DNA from 3 places in the Leeia speluncae genome. Region 2 is predicted to be linked to each of the others. Evidence: predicted binding sites of a transcription regulator. Region 2 holds the regulator's gene; each other region holds the start of a gene.

Region 1 (11,064 bases), on a different contig from region 2:
GTTCACCGAGCAATTCCCAACTAACATTACCGTGTAGTGCACCACCTACTTTTACTTCGAAACCATTACATTCCGTTTGCTCGCCGGCTTGCCAAAGGCTATTGTCCGCGCCAAAGGTTTCCACCTCTGACCAGCAACCTCTTTGTAACACACGCTCAAGCGATGCTTCTTTACCATTCACGACCAATCGACCACTAGCCGGTACGGTTCTTACCAAGTGGTGAAATTGGGTTTCAATAGCAGCAATGTCATTAAATATATCTGCGTGATCAAACTCTAGATTATTAAGGATGGCAGTGCGTGGGCGGTAGTGCACAAATTTTGAGCGCTTATCAAAAAACGCTGTGTCGTATTCATCCGCTTCAATGACAAAAAATGGGCTATCGGTTAAACGAGCAGATACGCCAAAGTTTTCTGGTACACCACCAATTAAGAAGCTTGGGTTTAAACCTGCATACTCTAACAACCAGGCCAAGATGGAACTGGTAGTGGTTTTGCCGTGCGTACCGGCAACAGCTAGCACCCATTTATCTCTCAGAATATTCTCACCCAACCATTGCGGGCCAGAAATATATGGCAGGCCACGGTCCATAATGGCTTCCATTAGCGGATTACCACGAGAGACGACGTTTCCTACCACATATAGATCGGCATTGAGATTTAACTGGTCAGAATGAAAACCTTCAATTAATTCAATCCCCAATTGTTCTAACTGCGTACTCATTGGAGGGTAGACTCCGGCATCACACCCAGTCACCCGATGTCCTGCCGACTTTGCCAATGCGGCAATACCGCCCATAAACGTGCCGCAAATACCTAAAATATGAATATGCATAGATTTAATAGTTGGTTGCTTATATTAAATAAAGAGGGAACGCCAACAACGGAGCACTAAACACCCCCGCACTTAGTCACTACGTTTAGGCGTGTAATCGTAGCTATTATAACTAGCATCCGATTTGCATGACAGCAACTCGACAATGTTCTTCAGATTTCTACCAATTGGCTTGCAGGGAGCGACCTCCTCGTTTATGCTGCCCCTGCCTGATAAAAGGCGAAGCCCATAAAAACAAAACATGCTGCCATTCAAGAATCTTTACAATTGAAATGGCGGGTTATTTCTGTACATTTTTTGCAGATATGCTAAAAAGATAATATGCCAGCATCTCCAGCCGATATTGCGCGCATTGCACTGATTCGCTTAGCCGAACAGGCTTTGCCACCGACACCAGAAAATTACGCCCGCTTCTATTATGAAGTGACCGGCGACACGCCGCCTGCAGCCGAAAAAAATGCAGGTATTGATGAGGCTTTTGTCGGGCAATTACATGAAGTAGTTAATTCAGCATCGTCCACCACGCTAAATCTGATTCAGTACTTAGGCGGCTCAAACCAGAGTATTTCTCAATCGATTGAACACTTAAGTGAAATAGAAGAGAAACAGCAGATCATGTCGTTGTTAGGCTCTATACTGGAAACCACTCGATCGATGCATTTGACGGTGGAAAGCTCTCGAGTCGAGCTAAATGAAACTCGCCAATCTTTACAGACATTGCAGCAAGAAATTGAAGAAACCCAGCACGGGATTCATCACGATCAATTGACTGGCGCACAAAACCGTTTGGGCATGGATAAAACACTAGCAAGAGAAGTGTTAAAAGCTCAGCAGAACAAAGGGCGCTTGACCATTTGCCTACTATCGGTCGATAGTTTTAATGATTACAAAGCCAACTTTGGCATTGACCTATCAGGAAAAATTTTGCAACACCTCGTCACCATTAGCCGATCTGTCATGAGGGATTCTGACAGCATGGTGAGATATGGGGATGAAGAATTTTTACTCATTCTTCCTGAAACCGATCTGAAAGGTGCCAAATTTGTTTTAGACCGCTTGCAATTGATTCTGCAACGCTCGTCTATGTATGTTCAAAACGAAAAAGTCACCATCTCTATTTCTGGTGGCATTGCACAAATGGGCGGCCAAGAACGTGTTCAAGCCTTGGTTGTCCGCGCAGATAGAGCACTTTACCACGCCAGAGCAAACGGGCATGCGCAAATTACATTTGCAAAAGACGCTTGATCGCGATATCTCTAGTTTTCGGAAACGAAATGTAAACCAGAAAATAAATAAGGCTGCCTAGGCAGCCTTATTTATTTGTGCACGCGAACAAAAATTACTTACAGTGCTTTCACCAACTCTGGCACAACGGTAAATAAATCACCCACAATACCGTAATCTGCCACTTGGAAAATTGGTGCTTCTTCATCTTTGTTGATCGCAACAATGACTTTACTAGCAGACATACCTGCAATGTGCTGAATTGCACCAGAGATACCCACCGCAAAGTAAATTTCAGGCGCAACCACTTTGCCTGTTTGGCCTACTTGATAATCGTTTGGCGCGTAACCAGCATCCACCGCCGCGCGTGAGGCACCTAATGCGGCACTTAGTTTATCTGCAAGCGGTGTTAACACTGCATTGAAGTTTTCTGCAGACGCCAATGCGCGACCACCAGACACCACCACTCGTGCGGTCGCTAATTCTGGACGATCGTACTTTGCCATTTCTGCATTTACAAACTTAGACTTGCCACTGTCTGCGGTCGCTGCTACAGCTTCAATACTTGCTGAACCGGTGTTACTAACATCTGCATCAAATGCAGTTGGGCGCACAGTAACAAACTTGATTGGATCGTTACTTTTTACGGTAGCTAATACGTTACCCGCATAAATTGGACGCACAAAAGTATCTGCGGATTCAACAGCAACAATGTCAGAAACCATTGAAACATCACACAATGCTGCTGCGCGTGGCAGATAGTTTTTACCCGCAGTGGTTGCTGGCGCCAATACAGCCTCATACGCTTTAGCGAGCGACGCAATTAGGCTACCCATGTTTTCAGCCAATTGATGCGCATACACTTCTGCGTCAGCCACTAGCACTTTTGCTACGCCAGTTGCTTTTGCTGCAGCTTCTGCTACGGTTGCGCATTGAAACCCTGCAACCAATACGTGAACATCGGCACCCACTTTGCGAGCTGCAGCGATAGTTTTTAGGGTAGCAACTTTTAATTCTTTATTATCGTGTTCTGCAATGACTAATACGCTCATGACAGCACCTTTGCTTCAGTACGGAGTTTTTCAACTAGTTCTGCAACACTAGCCACTTTTTTACCTGCAGCACGTGCCGCAGGCTCAGCCATTTTGACCACTGTAATGCGTGGAGCAACATCTACGTTTAAAGCGGCTGGCGTCGTGGTTTCGATTGGCTTTTTCTTTGCTGCCATAATATTTGGCAATTTGATAAAGCGCGGCTCATTTAGGCGCAAGTCGGTAGTGATCACCGCTGGCAAACTAATTTCAATCGTTTCTAGACCGCCGTCAATTTCTCGAGTCACGGTTAACGCGTCGCCATTCACTTCGACTTTTGAAGCAAATGTACCTTGCGGGAAGCCGGTTAGCGCAGCCAACATTTGACCAGTCTGGTTTGCGTCGTCATCAATCGCTTGCTTACCAAGAATCACTAATTGAGGTTGCTCTTTCTCGATCACCGCTTTTAGTAACTTTGCGACGGCTAATGGCTCTAGCTTTTGATCTGTCTCAACCAAAATGCCACGGTCAGCACCCATAGCCAAAGCAGTGCGTAGCGTTTCTTGGCATTGCGTCACACCCAAAGACACAGCGACAACTTCAGTTGCCTTGCCTGCTTCTTTTAAACGAATTGCTTCTTCTACCGCAATTTCATCAAAAGGGTTCATCGACATTTTTACGTTAGCAATATCAACATCACTACCGTCGGTTTTTACACGTACCTTGACGTTGTAATCCACAACGCGCTTAACTGCGACTAGGACTTTCATACGCCTCCTGCTGGCATGAAGAGTTAATTAGTAGTAGTTGGCATAAAACACTTTGTAGCCAACTAATTTGGCTGAACACAAGTGCATTTCAGCCTAAAAGTGAATTCGATAACTTTATATTTTAACAGGCTTAACTATATGCGTTAAGCCAATCGCCGTGAATTAACGACAAAGTTCATCATGAATACCAATTTGCATGATGAATTTTAATAGGCGCCCCTTATTGCACCCATTTAATTCTGCAATGCGGAATAAGGTTCCGCAATTTAATGTATCATACAATAAATACAACCGTTTTACCTAACACTGCAAATATGATGTGTATCAAAGAGAGCCAAAGTAGCGAAGTCTTTCTAACATGCTCTGATTCCAAATTCTGGCATTGCCGCTTATGATATTTGCAACTCAATACCTTAACCTCAAGGAGTTTTAGGATGTCGCAAGATTGTGTTTACATTGAAGAGATGGAAGTGGGTCAATTTGCAGAAATTGGTCGCACCATTACCGATGCAGATATTGTGATGTATGCCGGCGTCAGTGGCGACACCAACCCTGCTCACCTGAATCAACAATATGCAGAAGCCACCATGTTTAAAGGCCGCATTGCACACGGCATGTTAACTGCCGGTCAAATTTCAGCCGTTATTGGCACTCGTCTACCAGGACCTGGCAGTATTTACATGAGCCAAAGCTTAAAGTTTAAGGCGCCAGTTCGCCCTGGCGATACAGTCATTACCCGGGCAACGGTTACCGCGATTGATTTAGCAAAAAAACGAGTGACCCTAGCAACTGTTTGTAAGGTGGGTGAAACGATTGTGCTTGAAGGCGAAGCATTAGTACTTGCTCCTAGCAAGGGCTAATTACAAAAAAACAGAGGCTGATAAATCAGCCTCTGTTCAATACGCCAACTCAATGAGCGGATATAGCTACATCACTTAGAAACGATATCCAATACCAATACCAAACAAGACTGGATCAAGCTTCACGCGTGAAACTTTCTGATTAGAACTATCTAGCACATCGCTACGAAGGCGGAGTTTTTTCAAATCCACATTCAAGTAAACGTTTTTACCCAGTTTATAATCAAAACCTACTTGAAGAGCAAGTCCGGTACTGTGGTTATCTAAGTGATAAGCCCCGTTAGCGATCTGTTCTTTACTAATCAAAGTATAGTTAACACCGGCACCAACGTACGGACGGAAATTACCTTCAGGATTAAAATGATACTGAGCTAGCAAGGTTGGAGGTAGATGCTTAAACGTACCGATTTTGTCACCATCCAGATATACATTTTGCTTCTGAGGTACTGTCAACACTAATTCTGCAGCAATGTTTGGTGTAAAGAAATAGCTAACATCCAACTCTGGAATTACTTTGTTATTTACAGTAAGGCGGTTGCTTGCACCTGTTCCTGAAACTGGATCAGACTTTTGGGCCATATCTAAATTCACTGCCCTTGCACGAATCATCCAATTACCTTCATCTTCAGCTTTTACAGCAAGAGATGCACACAACCCGGTAACTAAAACCGCTGACAAAAGTTTGCAATTCATTTTTTTACTCCACATGTAATCACTTCATTTAACACGGAGCAATTGTCCACACCTCAGCGAGTACGAAAATTGACTCAAGTCAAATTTCAAAAACGCGGAGACAGAAAATGATCAAACCTTTAGCTAGCAAACTGTTTTGTCACATTAATTGACCTAATATCCCAACAAACACAGCCAAGCCAAACCAGTTGTTATGCAAAAAGGCCTTGAAGCATTTGGCACGTTCTCTGGTTCGGATTAAGAAATAGTGATACACCGCAATCAAACCCGCAACAACCAATCCACCGTAATAGATCATGCCTAAGTGGTGCACCATCCCAACCGCCACCAAAATTGCTAATGCAATGGCGTAGCAGAGCATGATGATTGCGACGTCAAATCGTCCAAAAGTGAGCGCTGACGTTTTAATGCCGATACGAATATCATCGTTTCGATCCACCATGGCGTATTCAGTATCGTAAGCAATTGTCCATAATACGTTAGCGACTAATAACCACCATGCAATAGCGGGCACCTCACCAACAATTGCCGCATACGCCATCGGGATACCAAAACCAAAAGCAATCCCTAAATAGGCCTGAGGAATCGCAAAGAACCGTTTAAAAAAGGGATATGTACCAGCCAAAATGGCTGCTGGAATAGTCATTAGCAAGGATAATGTTGGGAGAGGAAGTGCAATTAATAGCGCCATGAGCGCCAAAACAACTGCCACCACAATGGCTTCTTTTGGAGAGACCTCGCCAGATACGATGGGACGCTTTGCGGTACGTTCTACGTGGCCATCAAAATCCCGATCCGCCCAATCATTGACAGCACAACCAGCAGAACGCATCAGAACGGTTCCCACCATGAAGATTACTACCAACATTGGGTCTGGGCGCCCTGCACTTGCTAACCATAACGCCCATAGGGTTGGCCACATCAAGAGGAGTGAGCCAATCGGCTTATCTAAACGAACAAGTCTCGCATAAGCGTGTAATTTATTGCTAAGCGTCATGGCTGCGATAAATCCTTTTCCATAAAGCAGGTAAAAATATCTCTGTCACCATTAGCGGTGTATTGTTACGAACAAAAATAGAGCGTCGTGCCCACAGTGGCTCGGACAAATGCTTGTCGATTTGCTTGACTTGCTGATATAGCGGATGAAATGGGTTAATGCGCGCATAAGATAACGGTAAGCGAAGTACGCTAGGGTCTGTGAACAACACTTCCGCAAGCGGTCTTCTTGCTAGCGTATACAGCGATTTCCAAACTTGCTTCACGCCAGTGAGAGAAGTGATACTGTGGGCGACTACCATTGGCTCATCATCTAGCGTTAGGCAAACATCTCTCTGCCAGACCTGTTGCCTTTTGGGCAATGCAATTGACGCCCATTCATCCGGCAAGACAAAGCCATGCCCGGACTTCATCAGGGTGACCGCAAAATTGGGGCTTAATTGTTTTAAACGCCAGGTAAGTGAACCCGCTGAACTTAGCCATCGCCACGCAAGTGGTGAAGCAATGACTCTTGCCTGTGTCCAAACAGGATCAGACAGTGAGTAGGTATTAGCAGCTTGTCGATATCGAGGTTTCATACGGCGCATATTATGCCAGAGCAACCTTCGATTGCCGATCTATTCTATTCAATCTAGTTTATTCCCCTACCCCAACATCTGAAACAGTTTCTCGCAAAAAGAGAGAAAACAATTCGGACTGTGAATTAATGCCCAACTTTGAATATAAGTGTTTACGATGCACTTTGACGGTTTCTGTCGCAATTCCTAAGCGAGAAGCAATCCCTTTCGAAGAAAAGCCGCTTAACATTAATCGACTAATTTCTAGTTCTCTTGTGGTGAGCGTACTATTGCCCAAGTTGAATTTAGCATTCACTAATGCAGAGACTCGCTCTTTAGTGGCCGGGCGAGAACCAGATAAGACCGTGTTAGCTTTAATTTGCTCGAAATGCCAACGCTGCCGTAATAAAGGGATTAACCATTGTGACAATATCTCTAACAGACTGAGTGCGGTCGGCGGAATTCGCTGATGCGAACCTAGCGATAAGCACAAGGTCGCTTCATTTGGTAGCAAGCAATTAATTTGCAGTTCGTCTTCCACAATATTTAAGCGAAAATACCGTTGGTAGTACTCAGTCGCTTTGAATCGATCCGGTGCCACATCGTCTAGCCGCACCAAACCTTCTTTACGATTTTCTCTGGACGCGATAAAGAACGGATCTAATACATAAAGGCCATTGAGATAATCTTCAAATAACGGATCAGCCAAACCGTCATCCATTGGCATCTCTGCTAATACGTTTGGAGGAGAGTGATCTGTAAAAACTAATGCGACCCAGCTATCAAAATGCACATAATCAGATAATACGCGGGTCAATTTAAGCCAAAAATCGTCTTGATCTAAGGACTCGATCACCACACCAACCGCGCGGTGCCACACAAAATTATCCAATGACAGCATCCCTATACCCCCCAAAGGTTACCCCTAATGCGTAATGTCTAAATATTTTTTCTAAACCTATACTTGCTGACATTACTGATTCATCCACATTATAAAGAGATTCATCAAATACTCTGTATTACTTGATGCAAATCTCGGTATTAGATCAACGTGCTTTCGGAGCGTGACACGTGAATATTCAATTAGCCCAAATTAGTTCGGAAGATGGTGTTACTCAACCCAATCTAGCCAAGGTGTTGTCGATTATCGAGTCTGCAGCAGCGGAGACAGACCTGATTGTCTTTCCAGAAACTTGCTTGATGGGTTTTCCAACAGCAGAACAAGTCGCTTCTGTTGCTGAAACCGAAGATGGCCCGACCCTTGCAGCTGTGCAAGCCGCGATTAATAAAAAACAAATTTCTGTTGCACTAGGATTTGCAGAGGTAGAAGACGGCCACTTTTACAACACCACGGTCTTAATGTCGCCAGAAGGTATTCACCTGAAATACCGTAAAACTCACTTATGGGCATCGGATATTGGCGTATTTGAGCCGGGTAACCAGCTAGTAACCGGCATGTGGAAAGGAATTCGGGTTGGCATTTTGATTTGCTTTGACATTGAATTCCCAGAAACCGCGCGCGCCCTCGCCGCACAAGGAGCGGAACTACTCTTAGTCACAAACGGCAATATGGACCCTTATGGCCCGGTTCACCGCGTACTAATTACCGCGCGTGCGATGGAAAACCAAATCTTTGCAGTGATGGTGAACCGTTGCGGTACCGGTGGCGATTTAGTGTTTGCGGGAGAAAGCGCTGTCGTCAACCCATTTGGTGAAGTCATTACGGCTTTAGGGCGCGAAGAAAGCTTTGCTCAGGTTTCTTTAGATATGGCTTTCGTTGAGAAAAGCCGTACAGATTACCAATACCTTGCGCTTCGCCGTATTCAGCAAGTAGGAACGCTAGTAGAAGGTAACGAAGGTCAACGCGCATTTGTAATTTCTGAATAAGTTGTTTGTGTGAAATTGCGCCCTGAGGAGGGTGCTTTTTGGATGTAGTGAAGTCACTACATTGTTTAGGGAGAGAGTAATGAGTGGTTTAAAACGATCGTTGACGTTAAGTTCGGTGGTCTTGTTTGGCTTAGCCTACATGACCCCAATTATTGTATTAGGTACATATGGCCTTATGGCGACCACCACCCAAGGGGTAACTGCCGGTGCATATGCACTCGCATTAATCGCCATGCTAATGACGGCATATAGTTATGGAAAAATGGCGGCAGAGTACCCAGTTGCTGGTTCTGCTTATACCTATGCGCGTAAAGCAATTAACCCGAAACTAGGTTTTCTGGTGGGCTGGGCGGTTTTATTAGATTATCTATTTTTACCGATGGTGATCTGGCTATTTGGCGCAGTGTACCTAAATAGCGCCTTCCCCAATGTGCAAATGTCAGTTTGGATTATCGGTTTTATCGTGGTGACTACCTGCATTAATATTGCTGGCATTAAGTTTGCGAACACCATCAACTACCTAATGATGTTGACGCAAATGCTGGTTTTAATCGCCTTTGTGTTACTTGCTATTCACTATGTAGCCGGTGATGCGACCAAGTCTTTCTTTGATCTATCTCCGTTTTATCAGCCAAAAGTACAGCTTTCATTAGTAATGGCCGGTGCGGCGATTGCTTGTTACTCTTTTCTTGGCTTTGATGCGGTGACCACGCTAACAGAAGAAACCGTTCACCCGAAGAAAACCATCCCAAAAGCCATTATGTTGGTTACCTTGTTTGGTGGTGGTATATTTATTGTGACTTCATTCTTTGTGGGTTTAGCTCACCCAGGTTTAAACTATCAATCACCAGATGCGGCGGCGTCTGAAATCGCCAAAAATATTGGTGGTGACATTTTTGTCTCAATCTTCCTGATTGGTCTAATCATTGGTCAATTTGCTTCTGGATTGTCTGCGCAAGCCAGTGCCTCTCGCTTAATCTATGCAATGGGACGTGATGGTGTGTTACCAAAAGGTTTGTTTGGTAAATTACATAATAAATTCCAAACACCGGCTTTTAACATTGTTTTATGTGGCGTTGTTGCATTACTCGCACTGACCATGGATGTCAGCACATCCGTTTCATTCATTAACTTTGGTGCGTTCTTGGCATTCACTAGCGTGAACATTTCTGTGATTGCGCGCTTTTATATTCGCAGAACAGAACCATCTCCACGTGACTTTATTCGCTTTCTGCTTATCCCCGCACTTGGTGCTGTTGCCGATTTATGGTTATTGGTTAGCTTGGATGGACATGCCATCAAGTTAGGTCTTGGTTGGTTGGCGGTAGGCGTAGTTTATCTGGCCTATTTAACAAAAGGTTTTAAACAAGAGCCGCCAGAAATGGACTTTAGCGAATCGTAAGATTGCGAAGTGAAAAAAATGGCGGCCAAGTAGGTCGCCATTTTTTATTGCTAGTACAACCGCACAAAACAAAACGGCAGAAGATTGCTCTTCTGCCGTTTTGTTTATCAATACGACCTTTAGGTAGTATTGCTTACCTTACCAAACGTTCAAGTAAGACAAGATGCCTTCGGCTGCTTGGCGGCCTTCAAATACTGCACGTACCACCAAGTCTGCACCGCGCACCTGGTCACCGCCCGCGAAAATTTTCGGGTTGGTGGTTTGGTGTTTAAATGCTTGTGTTGCTGGAGCAACGGTACGGCCACGGTCATCTGTTTTGATGCCTTGTGCTTCAAACCAGCTATCTGGTTCGGTTTGGAAACCAAACGCAACAATCACAACATCCGTAGGTACAATTTCTTCTGAACCAGGCACCACTTCTGGGGAGCGACGGCCTTTTGCATCCGGTTCGCCCAAGCGAGTAGTGACTAGCTTCACGCCCAACGCGCCTTCGTGTTCTACCACGCCAACTGGTTGGCGGTTCCACAAGAATTGCACGCCCTCTTCTTTCGCGTTTGCGACTTCGCGCTTAGAACCAGGCATGTTTTCTTCGTCACGGCGGTAAGCACAAATCACGCTCTCTGCGCCTTGACGGATAGAGGTACGGTTACAATCCATTGCGGTATCACCACCGCCAAGTACCACAACGCGCTTACCTGCCATATCTAGGAACTCTTCGCCATCCTTTAACGTACCCATGGTGTTGCGCACGTTAGAGATCAAGAATGGCAATGCTTCTAGTACGCCAGGTAGGTTTTCACCATCAAAAC
Region 2 (11,064 bases):
GAGGCTTGCTGGTCGGTCATGTTATCTGCTGTATCAAATTGCGTTTTTGCTAGTTGTAGCCCTGCTTCACCCAATGTTTCCACTAAATAAGCTAAGCACACATTTCGTAGGGCACGCTTGGCAGAAGCCTCTCCGTTCCAAACGTATTTAGTTTGCGTCAATTCTTGATAACGCTCAGATAGTAGCGGTTGCAACTCTGCAGCTAAAGCACGGCGTACAAACTGTCTTGCTTGGTGAATCGCATCTGGATTTGCAACGTCCATTACTTCTGCTAACCACGTTTCAGATGGTAAGGTTAGAATTTGCGCAGCCAAGGCAGGGTCTAGTTCACGATCTGCCAACACTTTACCAAATGCATTGACTAAGGCAGCGTCTAGTACCAACGGTTGCCCTGCGGCAATTGAATCCACCAACCCTAACAGTACCTTTTCCGCCAATTGCTGACCAGCATCCCAACGGTTGAACGCATCTACATCATTCGCTAACAAGAAAGCTAGTTCAGATGGCTGATACGCATATTGCAACTTCACTGGTGCGGAATAACCACGTAGTAACGATGGAATCGGTTTAGCTGCTAATCCGGTAAACACAAAAGATTGGCTTGCTTCAGTGATGGATAACACTAGTTCATCCGTTGCCTCAGATGAACTTCCTTTCAACTGAAGTGGTAATACTTGGCCTGCCGCATCCAATAAACCCATTTTCACAGGGATATGGAAGGGTTGTTTTTCTGTTTGTCCAGGGGTTGCAGGGCAAGTTTGGGTGAAGGTTAGTGTATATTCCCCAGCAGTCGCATTATATGCATCGTTCACTTGCAATACTGGTGTACCCGCTTGGCTATACCAGTGTTTAAATTGGCTAAGATCCACTCCATTTGCATCTTGCATGGCAGCGACAAAATCTTCGGTCGTCACCGCTTGGCCATCATGGCGATGGAAGTACAAGTCCATCCCTTTTTGAAAGCCTTCTTCCCCTAGCAAGGTGTGCTGCATGCGGATCACTTCCGCACCTTTTTCATACACAGTCACGGTATAGAAGTTATTAATTTCAATATAGCTATCCGGGCGAATCGGATGCGCCATTGGGCCCGCATCTTCAGGAAACTGATGGGTACGCAAGGTACGCACTTGATCAATTCGCTCGACGGCACGAGACCCTAAATCCATACTGAATTCTTGATCACGGAATACGGTCAGCCCCTCTTTTAGGCTTAATTGGAACCAATCGCGGCAAGTAACTCGGTTGCCTGTCCAGTTATGGAAATACTCGTGTCCGATCACAGACTCAATACCAGCAAAATCCACGTCAGTAGCGGTTTCTTGCTTCGCCAACACATATTTCGTATTGAAGATGTTGAGGCCTTTGTTTTCCATAGCGCCCATGGTGAAATCGCTCACCGCAACGATCATATAAATATCGAGATCGTATTCCAAACCAAAGCGCTCCTCATCCCAGCGCATTGCATTTTTGAGCGATTGCATCGCGTGTGGACACTGGTCTAAATTGCCTGCTTCAACCCATATTTGTAAGGTAACCGCACGACCAGAACGGGTAACAAAACGATCTTCCAGCTTCACTAATCGACCAGCAACTAATGCAAATAGATAAGCAGGCTTACGGAATGGATCTACCCATTTCACCCAATGACGACCTTTACCAGAATCGCCCTGCCCCACTTGGTTACCATTCGATAACAACACCGGGTATAGCTGTTTATCTGCAATGATGGTGGTAGAAAAACGCGCCATCACATCTGGGCGATCTAGGTAATACATAATCCGGCGAAAGCCTTCTGCTTCGCACTGGGTATAGTAGTTATGGCCAGACTTATACAAACCTGATAACGCCGTATTCTTATGCGGCTCGATTCGAGTTTCTAGGTCCAAGAAAAATGACTCTGGGACATCATGGATGGTGAGGTGATCAGCAGAGCTTTCTACTTTATCTTCTGGCCAAGTATCTCCATCAATCTTGACAGACACCAATGTCAGTCCATCCCCCACTAACTGTAACGCACCTTGTTTGTCGGCACTTACAGAGTTACGAGACATCATCATACGAGCAGATACGATAGTATGGTCGTCTTGAAGATCAAACTTTAGATCCACACGGTCGATCAAAAATGGAGATGGCAGATAATCTTTTAAATAAATGGTTTTTGGTGCTTCGTTATGTCTCATGCTTTGCACTCTACTCTATGGTGTATTGATCGGCACAACTCATCTGATTGCACCGAGTTCAGTTCGTTCATTTTGCAAACAACCAAGCTTTTCTGTCTGCGTGTTCTTCTTGATTTACTTTTAACCCGACCGTGTCAGCCGCTGGGCAGCGCAATTGCAAGTTAAATGTTTTTAATTTTTCTTTTCTAAATGCGTGGATAGTCACAGGCTTATCTAATGGTAATCTTGTGAGTACATTTTCTAGCTGGCTATGAACCGCTTTCACCCCATCAATAGCAATCATTATATCGCCAACATGGAACCCTGCCGCTTCGCCTGCCCCACCATTTACAACACCTTGCACTTTAATCCCTAATGCATCTGCCCCAAGGCGCATGCCAATTGCGGGAAGAGGTTTCTTCACCGCATCTACCCACTTACCACCTTTATCTGCCAGACTTTCAACCGGACGCAACTGAGTAGTAAGGCCCATAAAAGCCAAACCATCTAATAATGGCGTGATTAAGTCGCTTGGTGTGCGCAAATGGGTATCAAAGAAAGATTGATAAGCGTCACCAATCACGTCTAATGCGATCGACTCCCACTCAGACTCTTGCAAACCCTTGCCGGACTCATCAAAAAATTTACCTACCCGATGCCAAAGCGCCAGCATGATATCGTCTAAAGACTTACCCTCTTGTCGCAAAGTTAAGTCTAATAAACATGCGAACAACCCACCTTTAACATAGTAGCTAGCCAGTGCATTTGGACTGTTTTCATCTTGGCGATAATACTTAATCCAAGCATCAAAACTCGCATCCTCTAACGACTGCTTACGCGCACCAGGGCTACGTAAAGTGGCCGTCATGTTCTTGGCGAGCGTTTCTATATATAGCTGTTCAGAAATAACACCAGATCTAGCCAACATTAAATCATCGTAATAACTGGTGATCCCCTCAAACGCCCACAATAATCTTGAATAAGCTTCATTAGCCAAATCATAAGGGGCATAAGCAGCTGGTTTTAGGCGTTTTACATTCCAATTGTGGAAATATTCGTGACTAATCAAACCTAGTAATTGCTGGTATCCTGCATTCGGTTGCTCTTCAGCGTCAAAGGCAGGCATATCCCCTCTGCTAGCAATCAAGGCTGTCGAGTTACGATGCTCTAATCCACCATATCCATCATGGGTTAAATACAATAAAAACAGATATCGTGAATACGGTGCGCGTGGAGAGTCTTTAGCATCAGCAAAGAAACGAATCTGGGTTTCACAAATCTTTTTTGTATCTTGAATAAGCCGATTAGCATCCCCGTAATGCCCACCACTAATCACCATATAGTGCGGGGTGCCGCAAGCATCAAAACTCAGAATGTCTAATTGACCACATTCAATGGGGCAATCCACTAGCTGATCATAGTTTTTAGCCGCTAAGGTTGCAAAGCTCCACTCTGCTGCCTGATTATCTAAATAATCCAAGCCAGTTGCTAATTGCCAGTTCTCAAAAAACGAGGTGTGATCTGGTGTAACGGTTAATGCAATCGGTTGATCCTCTTGCCCGACAACCGCCAAACAGACCGCCGCCGGGTTGATAAATGCACGATCACGGTCAAAATACGCAGTCCGCACAGATTCATCAAACGCGTACACTTGGTATCGAATGGTTAAAGCACCAGCAACTGGCGCGACTTGCCAAGTCGATTTCTCTAGCTTTTGAATATCGACTAACTCACCTGCAGCATTGACCGCCTCAATAGAAACAATTTGCCGAGAAAATTCACGTATCAAATAAGATCCAGGTATCCAAGTCGGCAAAAACAACTGTTGCCCAGTAGGATTTGGCTCATTCACCACTAATTCCACATCGAGTAAATGGGCATCTGGCTGACGAAGGAAGATCTTATAATTGATAGCTAAACTCATGCATACTTCCTGAATAAAGAAGGCCGAAAACCAAATTTTAACGCAATGACAAAATCAGTGCAGTATTACTGCAGCAAGACTATCTTGCCTTGATACCCAAACCACCTGTATCAAACACCATTACTCATAAAAAAACCCGCCTTCTTACGAAGACGGGCTTTCAATCACGACAGTTCTTTTTCAGGGAGTAAAAAACTGACGCGCAATAAAGTCAGCCAACAAGCGTCCTGACTCGGTTAACCATAATGTACGCTGACGCTTTTCCATCATTCCCGCATGAATCAACGGTTGAAGGCGTTTTAATTCATTTGCAAAATAGACATCAAACTGAATGAAATAGGCCAATTCAAAGGTCAAGAAATCTAAGTAGCCTAAACAAAGCAACTGCTCTACAACGGCGCGTCTGACTAACATATCTAGCGGCAATTTGCGCGCGGTCACCAAAGGTAGCTTTTCTTCAGCTAGAAAATCGACGTATTTGCCTTCGTCTGCATTAAACGATTGCACCGTTCCAATCACAGATGCTGTACTTGGCCCAACCACCACCCAATCAGTGGTAGCAGTTTCCCAGTTGCCCGCAGAATTCAAAATTAAACGACTAATACGCTGGGCACCCAACCAAGGATCACCCTGTTTCACAAACCAACCGCCAGCTAAGTGACCATAGCCTTTGTCTTCTAAGAGCTGAATCACATGATATAGCGTATCTTTTTGCTGACCCAATTTACTAGAAGCCAAGGTCGTTGTTTGAGGTAGGCGTAAACAAATTCTATCTGGCGCCAAATCCATTAAACTTTTGACATACTCAGCGGCCGGTATACCAACAGCATCACCCGCACCAATCAGTACATCTACCGCTAAGTGGCTAACGGCCTGACTTTTCAATCGCCAAAGTGCAGATAACTGACTGGCATGAAAATAAATATCTAAAGGATTAATTGCCTGCAAATAAACATTTGAATATTCAGGAATAAATGCCGGCAATACGTTATTTTCACCTTGCAAACGCAATTTAAAATTAACCGTTCCACCTGTTTCAATTGCACCTTTTCCAACCTTACCCCACCAATTTTGGATAATTTCATCTACAGAAAGTCCATTTAATGGTAATTGTAATGTTGCAGAATTAATTCTCTTACCTTCATAATTGCACAAGCGAATTTCCCATTCACTTGCAATCGCTTTTGAAAGCTGAGTTTCATCACTCACTTTGTCAGGCCAGATTTCTGTCAAGCTAACTGGTAACGACATCCGGCCAACGACAGGTTTCTGCCAAGCGCGATGCAAAGCAGCATCGTTTAATCTTGGCTGACGATATTGTTTAGTGGTAGGAAAGACCGCAATATCTTCTAGCATCAGCGATAGCGGATGATTCCAAGCTCTCGGTACCACTACCGATGGGAATTCTACGTTACTGCAATCGTACTGATCGAGTTTTAAAGGGGTCATGGCATGTGTCTAATGTAATCATGTTATGGCTCAACTATGCCGTTTTACAAAACGCCTCGTCTTGATTTTCATCAAGTTCGCGATATGCCTCTTTGCTAGAGAACGCTCTTCATGCGGTAAAATTTGTTCTATATCAATAGATTGTCGACACCCAATGATTCTTAACATGGATTAACACACTTATTTTCCAATAAAACTTTATTACGAAAACAAATGTGATTAATCAGAAAAAACAATACACAATTACCTTTCATTTTTAATTACCGTTAACGGCGAAACAACAGAAATCACGCAAAACCACTATTTTCTTTGTTAAACCCTCATCGTAATTCATAAATTAGGGTAAAATGCATTCACAGTTTATTTGGCAGCCAACGCAATGACTACTTCAAGCACAATCTCTATTCAAGAAGTTTCTTTAAAGCACCTACGGGTTGCTTGCTCTAGTTGTAGCCTGAAAGAACTTTGCCTTCCCCTAGGTTTATCTGGCGAAGAAATGACCCAGCTAGACTCGCTCATCAGCCAACGCATGCGCATCAAAAAAGGTGAGCATCTGTACAGTGCTGGTGATCCAATGGCTTCTTTATATGCAGTTCGTCTTGGATTCTTTAAGATGAGCGTGGTTTCTGAAGATGGCAGAGAACAAGTAACCGGCTTCCAAATGGCTGGCGAACTACTCGGCATGGATGCCATTAGTAACGATACACATACTTGTAGCGCCATCGCGCTAGAAGACAGTGAAGTTTGCGAAATTCCATTTGCGGAACTAGAGCAATTAAGCCGTTCTATTCCATCTTTGCAGCACAACTTCTACAAAGTCCTATCGCGTGAGATCGTCCGTGATCACGGTGTGATGATGCTGCTTGGCAATATGAAAGCAGAAGAACGTCTTGCTGCGTTCTTAATCAATCTATCTCAACGCTTTGCCTTACGTGGTTACTCTTCTAAAAACTTTATTTTGAGAATGACCCGTGAAGAAATTGGCAGCTACCTTGGTTTAAAATTAGAAACCATTAGCCGTAGCTTCTCCAAGTTCCAAGACCAAGGTTTTATCCGTGTCTCTAATAAAGAAGTGGAAATCCTTGATCTAGAAGCCTTGAAAGCCCTACTTGCTGGATGCCCAGAGAAGTAAAACCGTTCATTCAATCACTTCGTTAGTGGTATGCCACTAACGAAGTGATCTCTCCTCAGCATCTCTCGTTTAATTTGGTAACTAATAAATTCTTCTCGGTTACCCGTCTATCTAGTATTCTTCTCTTCAAGCCAAATAATTAGGATCGACTCCATGCTTAGATTGAGTTTGGAAGCATTGCAGGTACTAGATGCAATTGACAGGGAAGGTAGTTTTTCTGCAGCAGCAGAAGCACTTCACCGAGTACCCTCTGCCATTACCTATATTGTACAAAAACTCGAACAAGACTTAGGCGTTCAGATTTTTGATCGCAGTGGACACCGAGCCAAGTTAACGCAAGCAGGTATCGAATTACTGATTGAAGGTAGACACCTTCTAAAAGCCGCAACGGCTTTAGAGTCCCGCATCAAACGAGCTGCATCTGGTTGGGAAACAGAGCTCACTATTGCCCTAGACACAGTAGTTCCAACGCCTGTTATTTTCCCCTTGCTCGAGCAATTTTATCAGCAAGTAAATGGCACAAAGATTCGGCTAACGCACGAAGTATTTGGTGGTTCTTGGGATGCGCTCGTCGAAGGCCGTGCACAGCTTGTCATCGGCGCCCCCGGAGAATCCCCATCAGAAAATGATCTTGCATGTCACCAAATTGGGCAAATTGATTTTATTTTTTGCGTAGCCCCCACACATGCGCTTGCCAAAGTACCAGAACCATTATTAGCGAGTGACATTATGTGGCACCGCTCCGTTGCCGTGGCAGATAGTTCAAGGCAATTAGCCCCGCGCTCTTCAGGCATTCTCCCTGGCCAAGAAACCTTGCTCGTACCTGATATGCGCACCAAGCTAACGGCTCAATTAGCAGGCATCGCCTGTGGCTACTTGCCAAGAACACTAGCAGAACCCTACTTACAAAGCGGGCGGCTCATTCGCAAAGAAATTAATGAAAAACGAGCGAATGCCCATTTTAATTTAGCGTGGAAAAGCAAAGAAGAAGGCAAAGCACTTCAGTGGTGGATTGAGCAACTATCTACACCCTATTGGTGTAATAAAATTATGGAAAGCTGCGCGCTACTCAATCAGCCGTATTAAACAGCGGCAACCTTATTGTACCGACAATGGCAGTATAATTCTTGCTTCACAGCCGCTCTGATCATGGCGGTTTTGAAGCGCAATTTCACCGCCGTGTAGTTCCACCATATTTTTCACAATGGCTAGCCCTAAGCCTGTTCCTTCATGCCTTGTGGTAAAGAATGGCGTAAAAACTTTATCAGCAATATCTGTAGAAATGCCCGGCCCTTGATCGATCACTTTGATTTGCAATGATCCAGCCTGTAACTGCACAATCACTAGAATCTCACCGCCAGCAGGCGTAAATGATAGTGCGTTTTCTAATAAGTTCAGCAAGGCACCCTGAAGTCCTTTTTTATGCCCCATGACCGCAGCTTGTAAGCCAGCATCGCCAGTTAAACGAATCGCTACTTGCTTTTCTTCTGCCACCGGCAAAATAGATTGAATCGCTTCACCAACCCATTCATGAATGTGAAAAGCAGTTTTCTCCCCGGCATCACCTCGCACAAAAGAGAGCATGTCGGCAATTAGACCCTCCAGGTAAATGAGTCTGCTTTTGGCTTTATCGGCAAACTTTAAGCGCTGCACATCTGGTAGAACCGGCTTATTTAGATGCCCGACATATAAAAGTGCGGTGGCTAATGGTGTTCGAAGCTGGTGGGCAAGTCCTGCAGCCATTTCGCCCATTGCAGCCAGTTTCTTATGCTGAGCAAGTTGTTGCTGCAATCTAAAATGGGAAGACAAATCAGTTAGAAGAATTAATGAACCACGTGCTTCAGGTAATGGCGTATGTTGAATAGATAGTCTTGCACGCCCAGAACTCATCCCTGCGTTTTTTTGCAATTCATACTCACCGGGAATATTGGTTGGCACCAACATCGTCTTTTCAAGTGATTGCCAAGTTTTACCTGGTAAGTCTGGCTGCAAAAACTGCTCAGCGGCCCAATTTGCGGCAGTAATTACCCCATGCGCATCTAGTTCAAGCACACCAGCGGGTAGCACCGCTAACAATAAGGCAACCCGCTGAGCTAGTGTTTCTTTCTCTCTTAATTGTGCTTGTAAGGCCGCATTACTTGCAGCCAACTCGCTAGACAAATGCACCACCTGCGCTTGCAAGCTATTAAACTGCTCTGACAATTGCTGAGACGCCAAATTGAACTGCTGAAATGCTTCCTGCAGCTCTTTTGGCGATAACTGACTAGCATCAGTCATAGAGAGTTGACTTTCATTGTGTCAAATACAAAGCGATAGCAAACCACTAAAGCAGGAAGATTAAGCCAAATCAGCCCATTTAAGCACTGCCAATACTTCATGCTCTTCTAGCTCAGTCCATGTGCCACGCTTTAGTCTTGGAGGTAATGCTAGCGGGCCAAAGCGCACACGCATTAAGCGACTAACCGTAAGTTCAAAGTGCTCAAACATACGACGCACTTCACGGTTTCTACCTTCTTTTAGAATGACACGATACCAGTGGTTAAAACCTTCTCCGCCTTGATCAACTAATTTATCAAAGTGCGCAGGTCCATCTTCTAGTTCAATCCCTTTGGTTAAGGCTCGTGCTTGTTCATCAGTCAGAGAACCCATGATACGCACCGCATATTCACGTTCCACTTCAAAGCGTGGGTGAGTTAAGCGGTTAGCTAAGTCACCAGAGGTAGTGAATAAAAGTAGGCCACTTGTATTAAAATCTAGTCGACCAACCACCGTCCAATAGCTACCTTGCACACGTGGTAAACGATCAAACACGGTTGTGCGACCTTGAGGATCATCACGCGTTACCAACTCGCCTTCTTGCTTGTGATACATCAAGATACGTGGCAAGCGGTTTTGTACGCGTAAACGGATTGGCTTGCCATCCACACGCACTAAATCATTTGGGGTTACTTTTGTACCAGGTGTTGCTGCTTCACCATTCACAGTCACACGACCAGATTCAATCAGCGCATCCATCTCACGGCGAGAACCTACCCCACTTTGAGCAAGTAGTTTTTGCAAACGCTGAGGCTCTTCACTTACCTCAAACTTAACTTTTGGCGTATTGCGGTCACGGTCTTCACGCTTGACCAAAGTAACACGTCTAGCTTTTCCTGACGGGGCAGTCTTACCCGCGCCAACCGGCCTTGCACCAACTGGAAGTTTTTTTCCTAAGATTTCAATATCAGGTGCTTTTGGTGGTCGCTTTCCTGTACTACTTGCAGTTGTTCTTGGCTTTTCTGCCGAACTACTATTGCTGCCAAATACTTCATTGTCACGTTTTGACTTATTGTTAGTCCGCGTCTCTGTTGGACGTTTTCTTTGCTGTCCAAACTCCCCTTCTTTACCGCCAAATGATTGCGGTGATTGTTGGCGCTGCTGAGACCTAGACCCTACTCGGGACACAGGCTGACGCGCACCGGAAGACGAATTTCTTTTAGACATTTGGCAAACTTTCCTGACTTAATACTTGAACGAGCTCCGTTAATGGCGGTAACTCATTCAAACTTCTTAAATTCAGGTCATCCAAGAACTTTTTAGTAGTTGCTAACAATGCAGGACGACCTGGTACATCTCTATGCCCTACGGTTTCTATCCAACCGCGAGCCATCAAAGTATGTATGATACTACCGGATACCCCTACTCCGCGAATTTCTTCTATCTCACTACGTGTAACTGGTTGCCGATACACAATAATGGCAAGAGTTTCTAAGGTCGCGCGCGAGTATTTTGCGGGCGTTTCTCTGTTTAAGCGATTTAACCAAGGCTGAAACTCCGCTTTAGTTTTAAAACGCCAGCCTGATGCCAATTGCACTAACTCGACAGATCTGCCCGCCCAATCTTGCTGTAACTGGATAAGCAAGACTCTAATCTGCTCATTCGTCCACTCGTCGCCTAGTAGCTTTTTCATTTCCCCAAAAGACAACGGCTCTACCGCTGTGAGTAGAGCCGCTTCCAGAACGAGAGTTAATTGATCTGGTGTTTGTTCTGTCATTATGAAGAACGGCGACGCATAAAGACAAAACCAATAATCAACACAAGCAATACACCCACACCAATTGCAATTAATTTAATTGGGAATGCGCTTGATTCGACTACGTAGCTTGTTTTACCTGCAGGCAAACCAAGTAAGTCTAGTTTAATCGGATCAGAACCAGATGCAGACTGACCATCCACCATTTTGATGGATCCTGGCATTTTCAGTTCCATTTCCATGACCATGCCCATTGCTTTCATTTGCTGAGCTTCTGGGCCATTTGGTAACGCTTTTGGTGCATTACCAGGGCCGGCTTTACCGCCCTTACCTGCAATTTCATTAAATAGCGCAACTGCATCTACTTTCACAGTAGAACCATCAACAG
Region 3 (11,064 bases), on a different contig from region 2:
TAAATGCAGGCAACCCGTAACCTCCACAGGAATGACCGTGTATTCATAGGTTGCGAGAATATTTGATAACTGATTGATTCCCTCTTCATTGGTACGAGAGGTCACACCGACAAAAACAAGCTTATCAATTCGTAAGACATCTCCACCTTCTAGTGTACCTGGCGCCTCAATACTAACAATCGGTTTCTTCAAAGCAGATAGGGATTCAGAAATATGTTTAACTTCCGGTTGACGGCTAAGTGCGCCGGGACGTGTGAGCACAGTCACTTCTGGAAATAAAACCGCGACATCTTCTACAAAAATACTATCTGGCAATTCTTCTAAAGCAGGTAGCACGACAACTTCATGTCCAAACTGCTTTAGCGTCTCTCCGTAAGCATTGTGCTGGGACATCGCTAATTCCACATTTGGCGTTTCGCGGCTAACGAAGGTAATTTCAAAGCCAGACAGATTGGCTGCAGGGTGTCTTGTAAAAATGGTCGTCATGAAAAAATGCCAGCGTAAATGAGAAAGAAAACACATCCTCCCACAATATGGTAAGGATGTGCAGTCATATCTAAGATGAATGTCCGAAGCACATTCAGGGATGTCGCGTTTTTAACCGTTGGTTAGTAGGCTTTTCTAAAAAAGCGTCCAACAGCTTTGGTAAACCAACCTTCTGGCTGAGTTTGGGACAATAGATTTTGCATGCTTTTGCGAACTGAATCGACGTAGGCAAAGTCATCACTACGGATATGACTAAATAACCATCTAGAAAGCAAGTTGTGCAGCTCTTCAGCTATATCCTCACCTTTATTGAAACGTTCTTGTAGGCGGGTTACTCGCTTAATAAAGAGTTCGTGCACTTTTTTGTGAGGACCTGCAAAAGGGTAGCCTGCATCTTCAATTAAGGCTTCTTCAAATGCGAAGTGGGACATGGTGTAATCAATTGTAGAGTCGATCACCTCGGCAACGAGCGCTTTATCATTTTGCGCTTTTGCCTGATCTAGTTGATTAATGTAATCAACGATTCTACGGTGTTGGTTATCAATGACGTCAATGCCGGTGTTTAACTCTGATGTCCATTCCAAGAAAGCCATACCAAACTACCCCATCTATGCTTAGCTGCTAACGGCGTTTGGAGAATGGATGATCGTCCACTTTAGTTACATGATAAGTGGCAAGTAAGAAGTAGCAACCGCTTACCTGCCAATCAGAACCAATCAACACTCGTCAGCAAAAGTTAATGTGCGAATAGTTTGCTTTGTAAAGCAATTGGTCTTACTTGATATTGATTCTCATCAAAGTTTGGTTCAAAGAAATGTAAAGCGCATAAAAACATTATTGAAGATCTGCCGGGATAGATTCTTCTGGATAAAATGCCTTGAATCTACCTAGCTCTTGGTCTGCTTTTTTCTCTTGCCCGTTTCGTTTGAGTTGGCGAATTTCGCTTAACCACTCAGTTGCGGTTTTGGCTTTAATTTCCATCTTTGGCTTCGCCACCTCTTTTGCTACGACTGTAGGCGCAGGGGCGGCGGCAGCTACAGGCGCAGCCTCTATTGCTGGCACAACTTCATTTTTGGCCGCCATTTTCTTCGCAGCATCAGAAGCATTTGCTGCCTGCGGTTTATCAACCGGGGCTTTGTCTGCCAATACAGCAGCTGACGCTGCAGCACTTCTGTTATCTACTTTTGTTTCTTTGGGCGTTGCCGCATCTGCTGTGACTACCGCAGATTCAGATACAGGGCTTGGTACGACCGCTTTCGCGACAACACTAGGTGTAGAGGCCGATGGTGGCGGAACCTTTGCCAATCTTGGCTCCATTTGCATCGTGGATGGATTCGCTACTTTATTTAGTTCATCCGCCGTTGGCGCCCCTTGGCTCGCTTCTTTTGAAGGAGGCACCGGGCTTTGCTCAGCTTGTGGAGAGGCTTCTGCAAAATCAGCATTGGCTATTGATTGCGGCTTGGCTAACCGAGCTTTAGCGTGCTTGGCGGCCTCTTCCTGCTGCTTTCTCGCTTCCGCATCTTTTATAGCCTGTACTTCCTCAGGCATTAATACTGCCGCTTCATTTGCTTGGTTCATTTTTAGCATGAGGCCAACGCCAACCGCCAACACCAAAGAAGCGGCAATGGACAAAGATCCAATCAAACTAGGTAATTTGTTTCTTGGTGGTATTAACCGATTTTTTTGTAATTCGGTATTTACTGCCAATAAAATTTTTTCATCCAACGCATTTGGCGGACTTGGCAATTCGATTTGGTGATAAGCAGAAGACACCAATGCTTCGTCACGGCGAAAATCCGTATCGTTATTCATAGGCATCGATCCTCCTCTTTACTTCTGACACTACTGATCATCACTTGTTTCAATTTGGCGACCGCATAACGTAAACGGCTTTTGGCCGTTTCTGGAAGTACACCAGTAATCTTTGCAATTTGTTCTATCGACATTTCGCCATGCTCGCGTAACAAGAAAGCCTCTCGTTGATCCATTGGCAAATTATCTATTGCTTTTAGCAGCTGTCCAGATATCTGCTTTTGTGTCAGCTGCTGATCTGGAGAGGTATGATCATCCTCTGCCAATTGCTCGGCAATGGCCATTCCCTCGGTATCGGCATCTAAAGACGTGTAGTGCCCCGATGGCAAGTGCAGGCGAAGATAATCAATCATCCGATGGTAGGCGATCTGGTAAAGCCATGTTTTAAACATTGCTTCAGGCTTATAGCTAAATCTGGCTTTCGTCACCGCCATCCATACATCTTGATAGAGGTCGTCTAACCAAGAAACTTTACCGGTTTGGCGTGACAAAAAGGCATAAAGCCCCTGCCGATGTCGCTGATATAACTCGGAGAATGCTGCAGAATCCCCTGATGCGAAACGCAACATCAGGGATTCGTCTGAGATAGTGTCTAATCGATCCGTCATAGGCGGTAAGTATAGACGAACTTTTTTATTCAGCCATCATTGTTTTTGCAACTTTTTCTTGCTTTGATACCCGCGCAGTCAACTCTTTGCTTAGATGGACGAGGCGAACAAATTCAGCACGATAGCCAAAAGGATCTGCCCCTTTTGATCGATTTGCTAGTTGCTCGATATCTGTTAGCGTCATTTGATTGAGGTATTTGCCTTGATTACCTAAATAATCACCAAAGGCAGCAACAGCGGCAGCAAACTGAAAATCTGTCGATGCAGAACTAGCAGATTTCATGGATGCACGTGTTATCGGCAATGAAACCTCTTTACTAGTAGATGCTTGCGGTAATTTATAGCGAAGTTTCAAATAGGCAAGCTCGTTTGGGGTTTGTGCACGGTTTGTTGTCGCACCTTTTTTATTGGCATCGTAACGATACTCAGGAAGATCTCCCGCCTCCTCTGCCAAGGTAATTTCATAAAGCGCCGTTACCGTGTGTCCGGCACCGATTTCACCCGCATCTACCTGATCATTTTTGAAGTCTTCTGCTTTTAATGCCCGATTTTCAAAACCAATTTGGCGATACTCTTTGACGACAGAAGGATTAAACTCTAACTGCAATTTCACATCTTTGGCGACCACCACCATAGACGAAGTAAATTGGTCGACCAAAACTTTTTGCGCTTCATTTAGGTTATCGATATAGGCGTACTGGCCATCTCCTGCATCGGCCAATTGTTCCATGAGTTGATCGTTATAGTTGCCTTGCCCAAAACCAAGCGTGGTTAAGGAAATGCCACTTTTTCTTTTCTCTGCGACTTTATCTTTTAGTGTTTCAAATCGGGTCACGCCCACGTTAAAGTCTCCATCGGTGGCTAACACAATGCGATTAATGCCCTCTTTCTTAAACGCGCTCTCGGCCAAGCTATAAGCCAAATCGATGCCAGATGCACCATTGGTTCCACCGCCAGCCACCAACTCATCAATCGCTTGGTTTACTTCTGCAGGTGTATGCCCTGGGCGCAATACAACTTTCGTTCCGCTAGCATAGGTAACCAAGGAAATACTATCTTGCGGGCGAAGTTGGTGCGTTAGCAGCTTCAGCGCTTTTTTCAATAACGGTAGTTTGTCTGGTGACTCCATCGAGCCAGATACATCGACTAGAAACACCAAGTTCACTGGCGGCATGGTTTCTTTTGCCACATCGGAGGCTTTAATCCCAATTTTGAGTAATTGATGCTTGGCATTCCATGGCGCAGGCGCAATTTCTGTTTGAACACCAAAAGGAACGAACTGTTCTTTTGAGGTAGCAGCGGGTAATGCATATTGGTAGGGAAAGTAGTTCACCATTTCTTCCACTCTTACGGCATCTGCAGGCGGCAATTCTCCTTGCTGAATAAAACGCCTCACATTGCTATAAGCACCGGTGTCGACATCAATACTAAAAGTTGAAACCGGTTGATCTTGCACGCGCATCACGCCATGCTTTTCTTGATGCTGATATTTTTCTGTGTTTTCAACCAAACTAGGCATTGGCACCTCTTGCATCCGCATCACAGGCATAGGAGACATAGCGTATTTTGGTGCGCTGACACTTGCCGCGACTTTTTTATCAGAAATATCAGCAGCGGCATCTACCACCATTTGAGACTCGCCTTCGCTCTTGTTTGAAACTTGTGGAGCCGTTTTGACTGGCGTTTCTTTCACGGCAGTACTTACGTTAGAGGAAGTACATGCGCTTAATAAGCAAATTGAGATGACAGAAAGGGCGAAGGTTGGTTTCATGGTTAGACTCCTATGCAATTTGTGGGTTACATAGAGTTAAACGACAGCCATTTCACTTTCGGGTTAAAATTTCAAAAAATATTTTTGGTATGCATCAATGCAAGCAGAAGACCTATTAAAACTCGTTACTTGGCAAATGCCGTTTGGAAAATACAAAGGCCGCATCATTGCCGATTTGCCGGGGCATTATCTTAACTGGTTTGCCAGAGAGGGATTTCCTGAGGGGGAAATTGGAAGATTACTCGCGCTGATGCAAGAAATGGATCACAACGGACTAAAACCACTATTGGCGCCATTACGAGGCACACGCTAAATATAGGGCGTCAACATGGTTAAATAATTGGCAGATAGAGAGACAAAGAAAAAAGCCGAACAATTTGCATTGTTCGGCTTTTTTTAATTCTGGTGGAGGGGGAAGGATTCGAACCTTCGAAGGCAGAGCCGTCAGATTTACAGTCTGATCCCTTTGACCGCTCGGGAACCCCTCCAGAAAGAGGACGCATATTATAATGATATGCCTATGCCGTCAAGCACTGTCCTCTAAAAAAGCTAAAATTAATTAAACTTTCAGCTTTTTATGGTATTCCTTCATTAAAGAACGTAGTTTATCTAGCTCAGCTTTGGCTTCTGGTACTTTATTCGCTGCAACTAACTTATCAACGTTATCCAAGCCAGCTAGTAGTTTGGTGATACCTTCATCAAACGTTTTCTTATCGTACTTACTTGGTAGTTTGGTTGTTTTTGCTTTTTCTACCGCCGTACGGAATGCTTTTAAGTTTTTAGCTAACGCAGTTGTATCTGAATCCGCTGCCGCTGCTTTGTAAGACTTTTTCATGTCTTTCATTGTGCTTTCCATTTCGCTAGCAGCAAATGCGGCATTAGCGAACAAAGCACAAGACAAGATAGCAGAAGATAAAATCGCTAAACCTTTTTTCATCAGAAACTCCTTTGGGGTGCAGAAGATTAAAATTGCTTCGTTAAATCGTTGAACCGAGTATATAAGGCAATTCTTAACGTTATCTTAAGCATGCAGAAGGAATACGCCCTTCGTCTAGATGCTCATGACAACAAGACATCTTTTTTACAATCATTTGCGATTTCATTTTCTGAAGATAACATGGCGCCGGCTAATTGTTGGGCGATACTCTCTACCGAGAGCATGGTTAACATCATTCCCTGCTGGTTTTCCATTTTTACAATCGATGCCAATACCGATGAGGCACCAACATAAATATTTGTGACATCTGTGACATCTTCTAGACTCACCGTTGGTACGTCTCCTAGCGCATCGACCAAAATACCAAAGTACTTCCCTACTCCATCTTTAATAATGACCACTTGTGCTGTTTCTTCAAAATCATCCGCTTGAGAAATGCCTAATGCTGCGTGCAAATTAAACAATGGGAGTGTTTTATCTTGATACACCAACGCGCCATAAATATGCTTTGGCGTGTTTGGCAATCTGGTTGCATCTTGTAATTCAATGGCTTCGATAATATCAACAGCAGGTAAACCCAACCAATGCGTACCTAAATAAAAGGACGCCACATCCAAGCCTTGTTTAATAGAGGCTCGTACCGACGTAGTTTGTGTCGTTGCTGGTAGCAAGTTGGTTGGATGACTATGTTGGTTAGGTGCAGTACCTAATCTGACACAGCAAAATGCATATACTGTATTTCGATAGGGGTCTTGATCCCCTTTATACTCTCTGTAGCCCGTTGAAAGGCTAACACCCATGGAGTACATGACATCATCAATTGTCAAAATATGTGATGAGGGGACGTTTTCTGTGTACATTGAAACGTCTACAGGAAAGATTTCGCCCGCTTGATAACGCCAATCGGTAGACGAAATAATTTTGCTATTTGCATCTACATAGCAAGCAAATGCCCCATCTAGCACTTGCCCGTGTTCATCTCTTGGTAGGATATCTGACAGCATAGAGGCAAACTGTGGTTCGCTATCAAACACTATCCCAATTCCGCCGATGACTTGTTTGGTGACACTATCTGTGATGCTGGAAGCGTAGATGTAGGTTGATCTACCTTGATACAAAGGCGTTTCTACAAAATCAGAGACGCAATAGGTCTGAGAGCCATTCAGAGATAGCGCCGCGTTCACCCATGTTTCATCTAGGTGTTGCCCAACTAGCTCATCTACTGCGGGCTTAGAAACTGCAAGCACCTTACCAGTGACATCAAACACCAGTAGATTTTCATAAACGGTATAGAGTTGATTAATATATTGCAGTACGCTCGTTAAGCTAGCGCGCTGCTTTTGTTGGCTAGTTTCTTTCTCTAGCGCATGCCCAATCGCAGGGTCTAACGCCCACCAGCGGCAATCATTGGCGCGCTCGTATAAATTGCGATCCATGATGTCGATTGCCAAACTCGCCTGAAACTGACAATCCCGCATCAAAGAAGAAATCACCGTGTGCTGAAGATTCCCAATCGAACTTGTAAAGACTTCGCGCATTTTTTGCCCATTACGGCTAATCTCTGACAGCAATATTTTGGAGAATGCAGGATTAACGGCATTGGAAGATTCGGTTTGTCTGATCGTACCGTTCCAAATAGATCGGCTCAAATTGCGCTGAATAGCCTCTGCCTTTTTAGGAATGCCTTGCAACAAGGTCGAAAAAATCTTTGGGTTGGCCAAGATGGCCGCACGCATCTCTTGGCTAAGCGCCAACTGGCTTTCTTCATCTTGTTGATCAAATGCCAGTGTCAGCGGCATCAGGACAAGCCCTTGCCAGCCGGGGCCTTGATACCCCTGATAACCTCGTGTTTGGCTGGCATATGCTAGGTAGGCTTGACCAGAAAATCGAATAAGCTGCATTTTTCCCTGTTCGACTTTTAGCTTGGCCCCTTTGGGTAATTGCCAAGGATCACTCGCTGCAATTACCTGCCCTGCGCTATCTAATAAACCCAATACGACATGAGAAGATTCGTCTTGTAACTGAGAAAAAATTCTGTCTAGTTCATCGTGAATTCGAAATGAAAGCGCTAATACACCAGGAGATGCAAAGCGACCTTGAGAAACGCGATAGGCGTATAAGAGCACTTCTGATTCATCAGGAAATAATTCTGATGGTCCATAATATTCAACATATGGAGCGGAAGTTTGCTGGGCATGAATCACCCAATCTTCTGCGCAAGGTAAGTCTGGTAATGCACCGTTTAAACGCGTTAATACCTCTCCTTCTGCACCCAGCAATATTACATCATCATAAACAGAATATTTCTTAACGTATTCAGTTAGTCGTTGGCCAATGGAGGTAGATGATGGTGCAGAAATATACTTCTTTAGTTCTTCATCGGTAGCCAAAAAACCAATATCTGCGGTTCTTTCAAACAAGTTTCTGACCAGAATATCGATCACCACTTGTGAGGTGGAAGCCATTTGCTGAATGGTCTTTTGCAAAGTCTGTTCAGCTAAACTATTGAGTAAATCATTCGTTAGCCCTGAGAAAGCTGCACGTGTATTAGCGACTTCAGAAGTGGTTCCGGAGAGTTGCCCAAGAAGATTGAGCGTATCCCATACGGCTTGTAATGACTGCAAAGACTCTCGATACGCTTCCACAATCGGCATGTGTGGTACATAAGGTCTTAAGTTGGAATGAACATCGATACCTTTGTAGTTCGCCATCACGATCCCCTTGCTTGCAATAGCAAAGTGAATAGCAATTGTTATGCCTGATATTTAATCAATATATGGTCATTTTTCGCGCGTGAAGCACCATAACAGCACTTAAATGACAAGCGGGTCATCAATTTGGTGCAATCCAACTAATTGTCAGTAGATCACTAGATAGGCTGGTATGTTTGGAAACATTGCTTGGCACTATTGAGGCTTGGATTATCGTTGCTTGTCAGCCAAATCGCCCCTTGTTCGACCATTTGTTTAGACGTGAGCGGGATGAATACAGCACCAGCCAACTGCATTTTACTCATGGAATGCGGCACAATTGCAACGCCCAACCCTTCTGCTACTAAATTTACAATGGTTTGTTGAAGGTGTGTTTCAAACTTCACATTTGGCTCGAAACCGCCCTCTAAACAGCATTGCCACACAAGCGTATGTAAAGCTGGCGCGGTGCGAGAAGGAAAGCTAATAAACACTTCATCACGAAGTTGATGAGGTTCTATTTGGCCTGCTGCTGCGAGTGGATGCGTAGCCGGGACAACGGCGCATAAGGGCTCTCTAAACAAGGCGTGATAGGAAAAACCAGAAGGTTTTTGCCAAGGGTAAGCAACACCGCAGTCTATTTCGCCAGCCAGTAGAGATTGATTTAAGGCACTTGGTAGTAATTCGATGAGCTTCACATCTATCAGCGGAAATGCTTCGCTTAATTGGCGAATAAGCCCTGGTAACACGCTCCAAGCCGCACTCATGGTAAATCCAATGGTGAGCGTACCCTTTTCTCCTCTTGCTACTGCTTGCGTACTATCGATAAGCGACTGATATTGATTGAGTAAGCGTTTGGCCTCTTGGTAAAAATGTGCGCCAGTTGGGGTGAGCGCAACATGCCGGGTAGACCTTTCTAGCAATACAACACCTAAAGCAGATTCAAGCGAAGCAATCTGCCTTGATAGCGGTGGTTGAGAAATATGAAGCTTTGCTGCCGCCAAACCAAAGTGCTTGGTTTCGGCAAGGACAACAAAGTAATTAAGCTGTCTTAGGTCAAATTTCATTCATACCTTTTCTGCATGAATTAATCATTAAATAAGTATTGGACGGTATTTATCTTAGCAAAATACACTGCGCAAATGTAATAATTAGTTGACTAACTATGCTGCTTTTAATAAACACCTTGCTTCCTATTTTTGCTCTCTTATTGATTGGGTATGCATGCCGGCGATTTGGCTGCTTGGGGGAGAATGCCTCTGTCGAATTAAATCGGCTAGTCGTATGGTTGGCGCTGCCGGCCTTATTACTAAAAGTCACAGCAACTACGCCGCTTTCAGAGATTGGGAACGTTGGCTTTTTAGCAGCACTGACGATTAGTAGTGGCGTAGTGTTTATTGCAACGCTAGTGTATCGACTAAAGAAAAACAAACAATTAGCCGATGCCAGCATTGATGGACTATGTGCGTCATACGCCAACACGGGGTTTATTGGTATTCCGCTCTGCATGCATATTTATGGAGATACAGGTGTACTTGCCGCCATTTTGGCAACTTTAGTCGTTGCTTGCGTATTGTTTGCAATTGGGATTATCTGCATTGAAGTGGGTACGCAAACGCATACACACTGGTTTGCATCATTCAAAAATGTGAGCCAATCTTTACTTAAAAACCCGCTGGTCGTTAGCCCATTTGTCGGCATGTTTCTTTCTGGCTTTCACATTACCTTACCAGAGCCCGCAATGACCTTGATTACCTTACTTGGACAAGCAGCGACGCCATGTGCGCTGGTGTCTCTTGGTGCCTTTTTAGCCCACAAGCAAAGGGGTAATAGTCGGGATGCGTATTTGCTGGTGTCGGCCAAATTAATTATCCAGCCGCTAATTACCGGGGTATTGGTGTATCACGTGTTTCATTTGCCACCTGTATGGGCAAATTCAGCGATTTTACTGAGTGCGCTACCAACGGGCACCGGCCCATTTATGTTAGCAAGCCACTACGTAAGAGATGCGACCACGGTATCTAGCACCATTTTACAGACCACGGTAGGATCGATTGTATCTGTATCGATGTGCTTATTATTGTTTAACCGTTAAGACGTATATTTACGCTTCGTCATTTGGCCAATCAACCATCATCTCGCCGACTTCTGCGGTAAGCCATGATTTAAAGTTTTGAAAATCTTCCCTGACTTTTGAGTTTTTGTTTGTGACTAAATAATGGTGACGATCTTTAAACTCTAATACCGCATCAACAGGGCGGACTAAGCTCCCTTTTTCGATTTGCCGATGGACCAAATGATGCCAGCCAAGCACGATCCCCTCACCAGCTTCTGCCATTGAGATCAACAAGCGGTAGTCATTGCTTTCAAATGGCTCTTCGGGTTTAAAACGCCCTGCGTCACTGGTATTTTGAAACCAATTACGCCATACCCGCCAATCGACATGCTCACATACTTGGTCACGGCCAATAATAGAGAGATGCAAAGTGGGGTAATTAAAGATATCCAGCGGCCTTTTGATGCCGCCCTGAATGTTATTTTCGTTAAAAGACGGACTACAGACAGGATAAACAATATCGTGAAATAGATTTTCTACTTCGTATTGTGCTGCGGTGACAGGTGGGTTTTTGGTAATAATTACATCCGGTTGTACCAAACCCTCTAGTGCCATGAAGTTATCCGTCACCGTGATGTTTAGCTTGATAGACGGAAAGGCTTTCCGAAAAGATGCCAGCCTAGGGGATAACCACAAAGCAGAAA

Evidence for each region. The regulator FNR, encoded in region 2, switches genes on or off when oxygen is low (the NO sensors DNR and NnrR bind a similar motif). The targets are predictions, from matches to a motif close to TTGATNNNNATCAA.
Region 1: the regulator FNR is predicted to act here: its motif matches at 5,483-5,496, upstream of LIN78_RS06955 (OmpW/AlkL family protein).
Region 3: the regulator FNR is predicted to act here: its motif matches at 1,271-1,284, upstream of LIN78_RS00860 (bacteriohemerythrin).

The regions. Positions count from the first base shown of each region.
Region 1 is NZ_JAJBZT010000003.1:211,575-222,638, forward strand. Features, by position in the region: gene mpl (UDP-N-acetylmuramate:L-alanyl-gamma-D-glutamyl-meso-diaminopimelate ligase) at 1-835, opposite strand, end outside; gene LIN78_RS06935 (GGDEF domain-containing protein) at 1,157-2,080, shown strand; gene LIN78_RS06940 (electron transfer flavoprotein subunit alpha/FixB family protein) at 2,179-3,111, opposite strand; gene LIN78_RS06945 (electron transfer flavoprotein subunit beta/FixA family protein) at 3,108-3,860, opposite strand; gene LIN78_RS06950 (MaoC family dehydratase) at 4,295-4,720, shown strand; gene LIN78_RS06955 (OmpW/AlkL family protein) at 4,796-5,413, opposite strand; gene ubiA (4-hydroxybenzoate octaprenyltransferase) at 5,553-6,410, opposite strand; gene LIN78_RS06965 (chorismate--pyruvate lyase family protein) at 6,400-6,996, opposite strand; gene LIN78_RS06970 (helix-turn-helix transcriptional regulator) at 7,046-7,867, opposite strand; gene LIN78_RS06975 (carbon-nitrogen hydrolase family protein) at 8,038-8,853, shown strand; gene LIN78_RS06980 (APC family permease) at 8,933-10,255, shown strand; gene LIN78_RS06985 (glutamate synthase small subunit GltD family protein) at 10,394-11,064, opposite strand, start outside.
Region 2 is NZ_JAJBZT010000016.1:12,259-23,322, forward strand. Features, by position in the region: gene pepN (aminopeptidase N) at 1-2,180, opposite strand, end outside; gene LIN78_RS17490 (M61 family metallopeptidase) at 2,248-4,083, opposite strand; gene LIN78_RS17495 (hypothetical protein) at 4,264-5,532, opposite strand; gene fnr (fumarate/nitrate reduction transcriptional regulator Fnr) at 5,912-6,664, shown strand; gene LIN78_RS17505 (LysR family transcriptional regulator) at 6,818-7,750, shown strand; gene LIN78_RS17510 (sensor histidine kinase) at 7,763-8,941, opposite strand; gene rluB (23S rRNA pseudouridine(2605) synthase RluB) at 9,002-10,147, opposite strand; gene scpB (SMC-Scp complex subunit ScpB) at 10,140-10,697, opposite strand; gene LIN78_RS17525 (hypothetical protein) at 10,697-11,064, opposite strand, start outside.
Region 3 is NZ_JAJBZT010000001.1:179,434-190,497, reverse strand. Features, by position in the region: gene LIN78_RS00865 (dimethylarginine dimethylaminohydrolase family protein) at 1-486, opposite strand, end outside; gene LIN78_RS00860 (bacteriohemerythrin) at 609-1,079, opposite strand; gene LIN78_RS00855 (hypothetical protein) at 1,321-2,298, opposite strand; gene LIN78_RS00850 (RNA polymerase sigma factor) at 2,295-2,906, opposite strand; gene LIN78_RS00845 (vWA domain-containing protein) at 2,932-4,677, opposite strand; gene LIN78_RS00840 (DUF3820 family protein) at 4,775-4,990, shown strand; tRNA gene LIN78_RS00835 (tRNA-Tyr) at 5,081-5,165, opposite strand; gene LIN78_RS00830 (cytochrome b562) at 5,237-5,614, opposite strand; gene LIN78_RS00825 (chemotaxis protein CheW) at 5,737-8,325, opposite strand; gene LIN78_RS00820 (LysR family transcriptional regulator) at 8,484-9,371, opposite strand; gene LIN78_RS00815 (AEC family transporter) at 9,470-10,399, shown strand; gene LIN78_RS00810 (LysR substrate-binding domain-containing protein) at 10,409-11,064, opposite strand, start outside.